DNA from 2 places in the Variovorax sp. AC194 genome. Region 1 is predicted to be linked to the other one. Evidence: riboswitches for the same ligand, from Rfam matches in the RefSeq annotation. Region 1 holds a riboswitch; the other holds the start of a gene.

Region 1 (3,397 bases):
AGCCGAGGGGCGAGCATTTTCAGGATTCGGCTGCGAACTTGTCGTAGGTGGCGGCGTCGAGCAGCGCATCGAGCTGCGCGGGCTCGCTCAGCTTGACCTTGAAGAACCAGCCGGTGGCCAGCGGGTCGCTGTTGGCGAGCGAGGGGTCGGCGCGCAGCGCTTCGTTCACTTCGGTGATCTCGCCCGAGACGGGCATGAACACGTCGGCCGCGGCCTTCACCGATTCGACGACGCCGGCCACTTCGCCCTGCGCGAAGGTCTTGCCCACTTCGGGCAGGTCGACGAACACGACGTCGCCCAGCGCGTCCTGCGCATGCACGGTGATGCCGACGGTGGCGGCGCCGCCTTCGGCCGAGACCCACTCGTGGTCCTTGGTGTACTTGATGCTCATGGGGAAACTCCTCGTGGAAAAAATTGAATCGGGATGCAGAGCCTAGCCGCGGTCAAGCGCGATCAGCCTCGGTCATCCGCGGTAGTAGCGGGTCGGCACAAAGGGCATGGTCGAGACCTCCATCGGCACCGGCTTGCCGCGCACGATGGCCTGCACGCGCGTGCCGGGCTCCGAGAACGCGGTGGCCACGTAGCCCATCGCGACACAACGGTCGGCACTCGGGCCGAGCAGGCCGCTGGTGACGATGCCGATGTCCTGGCCTTCGAAGGATTGCAGCAGCGTGCCGTCGCGCACCGGAATGCGCTCCAGCGCGACGAGGCCGACGCGCTTGCGTTTCAGGGTGTCATGGTCGGTGTGGCCGGCCGCGCCGACGGTCGCGGCTGTGAGTTGGGCAAGGATCTTGGCCGCGCCCGGAAAGCCGCCTTCGCGCGCGCCGCCCGTGCGGCGCACCTTCTGCATCGCCCAGTTGAGCGAGGCCTCGACCGGCGTGGTGGTGGTGTCGATGTCGTTGCCGTAGAGGCAGAGCCCGGCTTCCAGCCGCAGCGAGTTGCGCGCGCCCAGGCCGATGGGCTTGACCTCGGGCTGGGCCAGCAGCAGGCGGGCGAGGGCGTCGGCGTCCTTGCCGGCCACGGAGATCTCGAAGCCGTCTTCGCCCGTGTAGCCGCTGCGCGTGACGAAGGCCGCAATGCCGCCGATCTGCACCGCGCCGCCCGTCATGAACACGAAGCGCTCGATGCCGGGGGACAGCCGCGCCAGCGTGGCCGCGGCTTGCGGGCCCTGCAGCGCGAGCAGCGCGTGGTCGGGCAGCGGTTGCACCTCGCAGCGCGCGCCGATCTTCTGCTGGATGTGCGCGAGGTCCACCACCTTGCAGGCGCCGTTCACGATCACGAAGAGCGAGCCGTGGCCTTCGTTGAAGAACATCAGGTCGTCGAGGATGCCGCCCTCGTCGTTCAGCAGCAGGCCGTAGCGCTGCTTGCCGGGGGCGAGGTCGATCACGTCGACGGGCATCAGGGTCTCGAAGGCGGCTGCGGCGTCGGGGCCGACGAGGCGCAACTGGCCCATGTGCGAGATGTCGAAGAGGCCGGCCGCATCGCGCGTGTGCCTGTGCTCGGCCATCAAACCGGCGGGGTACTGCACGGGCATCGAGTAGCCCGCGAAGGGCACCATGCGTGCGCCGAGCTCCACGTGGAGGTCGTACAGCGGCGTCTTGAGAAGTTGGGTATCGGGAGCGGAAGAAGCGGCCACGGGGCACTCCAAAGGGGCAGTCGAAATCCATGGCTGCAACGCCACGGGCCACCCCTGCTGTCCGCTTTACCTGAGAGATTCGCCCCACGATCGGGGTTTGCTCCTTCGGTGGGCCGGCGCACATGGTGCAACGGCCTCTCTCCAGCAAGGAAACGCCGGTGTGCACCGGCGTCTTGTCAGTCCTTTTGCCTGAGCGTTCGGGAATCCCCTGCGCCTTCGGCGGCCCCGTCGCGCGGGGCTCTCTCCTGACTCCGCCGAGTGTAGTGGATCGCGCAAGCCCTGAGCGCGTGGGGTCAGTGCACGATTTCGGCCGGCGGCAGCAGCCGCTCGATGCGCTCGCGCAGCGATTCGGCCCGCTCGACACCCGCCGTCTTCTCGATTTCGCTGAGCATCAGCGCGGCGATGGTGAGCATCGCCTCGCGGTCGCGCGCCTCGCGCAGGGCGTCGCGCATCTGCAGGGCGAACTTGGGATCGCGCCGCACGAACATGCGCTCGCAGATGTCGAACAGGAACATCCGCGTGGTCGCGAGAGAGCGCTTGCCGTCGAAGTTGTCGGCCGTGGCGGTGAGCTGGATCGGGTTGGACGTGGGCACCGGCTCGGGCGGGGTTGTCGCCGCGGGCGGCTGTGCCGGCTGGGCTGCAGGCGCCGCAGCGGCAGGCCGCGCATCCTGCAGATACCCCTTGCTCATCAGCGCCTGGATCGCCTGCTCCGCCTCGATGCGGCTCGCGAACAGCGGGCTGAAGTCGGTCAGCGAGCGCCGGCCGTCGGCCATCAGCAGCAGCGCGCGCTCGCGCTGGCTGAGCGTGCGTTGCCCGCCTTGGAGTTCGTCGCGTGCCTTGTCGGTCTTGGTGGGAAACATGGCGGCCACAGCTTTCGAAAGATCGATGGCTGCAGCATCGTTGCAGGCGGTGACACCTTCATGAACCTGTTTGACTTACAGGGGATATCACCGCCGCTGCGCCGTCTGGCGCTCGATTCTTCAGCCGCCGGTGCTTTCCTTGCGGATGAGCCACTTGTCGCCCACGCGCTGCAGCTCCAGCGTCTTGCGGTCGGTGCTCTTGAGCTTGTCGGCGCTGTAGACCTGCTTGAAGCGCGCGCTCGCGGTCTGGCCGCTGACGCTGATGACGAGGTCGTCGACCGCGACGCTGATCGCCGACTTGTTGGCGATGCGGGTGCGGCGCTCGGCCTCCCAGCGCTTCTTGTCCTGCTTCTTCGCGGGCGTGAAGTCGGGGGCGTAGGCCGCGAGGTAGCGGTCCACGTCGCGCGCCGACCAGGCCGCGGCCCAGGCGCGCACGGCGGCTTCGACTTCGGCGATGCCGGCGGAGGGGGCTGCTGCTGTTGCGGGAGCGGGAGCGGGAGCGGCAGCGGGCGCCGGCGCCGCTGCGGCCGCGGAGGCCGCCGCAGCGGGTGGCGATGCCGAAGGTGGCGCGGCCAGTGCGGCGGTGGACAGCAGCCCTGCGGTGAGCAGGCAGGCGACGAGTCGGTTCATGGTGCGGTTCCCTCGGGTATCGGTTGTTGGCGTGGCGCCGATTCTGGCAGCGAACCCGTGACAGGGCCCAGGCGGCACGCGCTCAGGCCGCGGCCGTCGCCTGGGCGTCGCGCTGCGCGATGGCGGGCGCACGGTTGCGAAGCCGCAGGGCCAGCGCGGTCGCCGCGCCCAGCACGCACAGCACCACGCCGAACGTGACGCCCAGCCCGCGCGCGTCCGACAGCATGCCGAACAGCGGCGACACCAGCCCGCCCACCGAGAGCGCCAGCCC
Region 2 (3,397 bases), 1.7 Mb from region 1:
GCGCGCCGCATCGCGGGCGCGGTGTACGTGAGCTGCTCGGGCCGTGGCGGCCCGCACTTCGGCGCACCGGGCGCCGAGCTGCAGATCGTGCGCCACGCGCTGGGCGATGTGCCGCTGGTCGGCTTCTTCGCCGCGGGCGAAATCGCCCGGCACCACCTGTATGGCTACACCGGTGTGTTGACGGTGTTCACCAGCAAGGATTGACGGGCCGCGGTCAGGCCGGCTGCAGCACGCGCGGCTGCGGCGCCGGCATGCCGGTGAACGCAAAGTCCACCTCCGGCACGAGCCCGCTCACGATCCGCGCGATCGACTTGCCCGAGCCGCACGCGTGCGTCCAGCCGAGCGTGCCGTGGCCGGTGTTCAGGTACAGGTTCGGCAGCTTGGTCTTGCCGATCATCGGCACGTTGCTCGGGGTCGCGGGGCGAAGGCCCGTCCAGAACTGGGCTTGCGTGGTGTCGCCGGCGCCGGGGAAGAGCTCCTCGACGCGGCGCACGATGGCTTCGCAGCGCACGCGGTTCAGGTCGCGGTCGTAGCCGTTGAGTTCGGCCGTGCCGGCGATGCGGAGGCGGTCACCCGACTCCGATGTGTAGCGCGAGAACACGAGCTTGAATTCGTCATCGGTCAGCGAGACCTGGTGCGCCTTCGACGCGTCCTTCACGGGCAGCGTCACCGAATAGCCCTTGGCCGGATAGATCGGCAGGCGGATGCCCAGCGGCGCCGCGTACAGCGGGCTGAGCGATCCCATCGCCAGCACGAAGGCATCGCCGCGGATGCGCTGAAAGCGCCCTTCGCTGTCGGTCGCCTCGACGTGGTCGATGCTGCCGCCGGCTTCGCGCAGCGCGGTCACCGTGTGGCTCATGAGGAACTTCACGCCGGCCGCGGCCGCGAGGCCGACCAGCTCGCGCGCGAAGCGGTTGGCGTCGCCGGATTCGTCTTCGGCCGTGTAGGTGGCGCCGGCCAGCTGGGGGCGGATGTGGGCGAGCGCGGGCTCGATCTTCACGGCCTCGTCGGCCGAGATCACCAGCCGTTCGCAGCCGAGAGCGCGCATCTGCTCGGCCGGCTTGAGCGCGCCGTCGAACTCCTTTTGCGTCGTATAGAAATGCAGGATGCCCTGCGTGCGCTGGTCGTAACTCAGGCCCGTGTCGCGGCGCAGTTGCTGCAGCGTGTCGCGGCTGTAGGTGCCCAGGCGCACGATCTGTTCGATGTTGTGCCTGGTGCGCGCCGGCGTGCATTCGCGCAAAAACTGCAGGCCCCAGAGCCACTGGCGCATGTCGGCGCGGATGCGAAAGAGCAGCGGGGCGTCTTCCTTGCCGAGCCACTGCAGCACCTTGAGCGGCGCGCTGGGGTTGGCCCAGGGCTCGGCGTGGCTGACTGATATTTGCCCGCCATTGGCGAAGCTGGTTTCGGCGGCCGGGGTGGCCTGCCGGTCGATCACGGTCACTTCGTGGCCGAGTTGCTGGAGGTAATAAGCCGAAGTCACGCCGAGCAGGCCGGCGCCAAGAACGATCACGCGCATTGCAGGTACCTTTGAGGTGCAGCGCTTGAATGGCGGGCAAGATGCTGTTGGGTGCTATTGGTTCAATAGCAAGCAACCGGACGTCCGCCGTCCAAGTTGCCGCTCCCCCTGTCCTCGGTACCTGAGAGATTCACCTCTGTTGCACCTTGCAACGGGTTTGCTCCTTCGGTGCATCGCGACACCTTTGCGGGTGCGATGGCTCTCCAGACGGCGTTCGATGTGATGCAGTACTGACCCCCTGTTCGGGCCGACCTGAGCGTTTATGGGAGTTTGCGCCTTCGGTAGGGCCACCGGGGTGGCCCGCTCTCCTGCAGTGGGGCGATTGTAGGTGGGGCTTTCGAGGGCACCAAGCCTGGATTTCGGCCCTGCGGGCCAGTGGGATAATCTTCTATTCACATTCGCCGAGGGCGATCGTTCAGACAAACAACAGGGAATCCCATGATCCTGGTAACCGGCGGCGCCGGCTTCATTGGCGCCAACTTCGTGCTCGACTGGATTGCGCAAGGCAACGAGCCGGTCGTGAACCTCGACAAACTGACCTACGCGGGCAACCTGGAGACGCTCGCGTCGCTCAAGGACAACCCCAGCCACATCTTCGTGCAGGGCGACATCGGCGACAGCGCACTGCTCGATCGCCTGCTGGCCGAACACAAGCCGCGCGCCGTCGTGAACTTCGCGGCCGAATCGCATGTCGACCGCTCGATCCACGGCCCTGAAGACTTCGTGCAGACCAACGTGCTCGGCACCTTCCGCCTGCTCGAATCGGTGCGCGGTTACTGGAGCGCGCTGCCGGCCGACCAGAAGGCCGCCTTCCGCTTCCTGCATGTGTCGACCGACGAGGTCTACGGCTCGCTCTCCAAGACCGACCCGGCCTTCACCGAAGAGAACAAGTACGAGCCCAACAGCCCGTACTCGGCCAGCAAGGCCGCCAGCGACCACCTCGTGCGCGCCTGGCACCACACCTACGGCCTGCCAGTGGTCACCACCAACTGCTCGAACAACTACGGGCCGTTCCATTTCCCCGAGAAACTCATCCCGTTGATGATCGTCAACGCGCTCGCAGGCAAGCCGCTGCCCGTGTACGGCGACGGCATGCAGGTGCGCGACTGGCTCTATGTGAAGGACCACTGCAGCGCCATCCGCCGCGTGCTCGAAGCGGGCAGGCTCGGCGAGACCTACAACGTGGGTGGCTGGAACGAGAAGCCCAACATCGAGATCGTCAACACCGTCTGCGCGCTCCTCGACGAGCTGAGCCCCAAGGCCGACGGCAAGCCGTACAAGGAACAGATCACCTACGTCACCGACCGCCCCGGCCACGACCGCCGCTACGCCATCGACGCGCGCAAGCTCGAGCGCGAACTCGGCTGGAAGCCCGCAGAGACCTTCGACAGCGGCATCCGCAAGACCGTCGAGTGGTACCTCGCGAACGGCGAGTGGGTGCGCAACGTGCAAAGCGGCGCGTACCGCGAGTGGGTCGAAAAGCAATACGACGCCGCACCGGCCGGAACTGCCGGATCTGCGAAAGCCACCGCATGAAGCTGCTGCTGCTGGGCAAGGGCGGACAGGTCGGCTGGGAACTGCAGCGCAGCCTCGCGCCCCTGGGTGAACTGGTCGCGCTCGATTTCGACAGCACCGACTTCCACGCCGACTTCAGCCGCCCCGAGCAGCTGGCCGAAACGGTGCTGAAGGTGCACCCGGACGTCATCGTCAATGCCGCCGCGCACACCGCGGTCGACAAGGCCGAGAGCGAGCCCGACTTTGCCCGCAAGCTCAACGCCACCTCGCCCGGCGTGGTGGCCGAAGCGGCGCAGCAGATCGGCGCGCTGATGGTCCATTACTCGACCGACTACGTCTTCGATGGCAGCGGCAGCGAGCCCTGGA

What was found. A riboswitch is a leader RNA that binds a small molecule or an ion and turns the genes downstream of it on or off. The one in region 1 is predicted to bind glycine.
Region 2: linked by a shared signal. The riboswitch ahead of ACZYRS_RS29445 (D-amino acid dehydrogenase) and the one ahead of gcvT (glycine cleavage system aminomethyltransferase GcvT) in region 1 are both predicted to bind glycine.

Annotation. Positions count from the first base shown of each region.
Region 1 is NZ_OZ409823.1:4,548,096-4,551,492, reverse strand. It holds gene gcvH (glycine cleavage system protein GcvH) at 20-391, opposite strand; gene gcvT (glycine cleavage system aminomethyltransferase GcvT) at 464-1,636, opposite strand; glycine riboswitch at 1,684-1,791, opposite strand; glycine riboswitch at 1,804-1,894, opposite strand; gene ACZYRS_RS21680 (hypothetical protein) at 1,930-2,496, opposite strand; gene ACZYRS_RS21675 (L,D-transpeptidase Cds6 family protein) at 2,617-3,126, opposite strand; gene ACZYRS_RS21670 (MFS transporter) at 3,209-3,397, opposite strand, start outside.
Region 2 is NZ_OZ409823.1:6,218,147-6,221,543, reverse strand. It holds gene ACZYRS_RS29450 (FIST signal transduction protein) at 1-204, shown strand, start outside; gene ACZYRS_RS29445 (D-amino acid dehydrogenase) at 215-1,516, opposite strand; glycine riboswitch at 1,615-1,733, opposite strand; glycine riboswitch at 1,745-1,837, opposite strand; gene rfbB (dTDP-glucose 4,6-dehydratase) at 1,955-3,052, shown strand; gene rfbD (dTDP-4-dehydrorhamnose reductase) at 3,049-3,397, shown strand, end outside.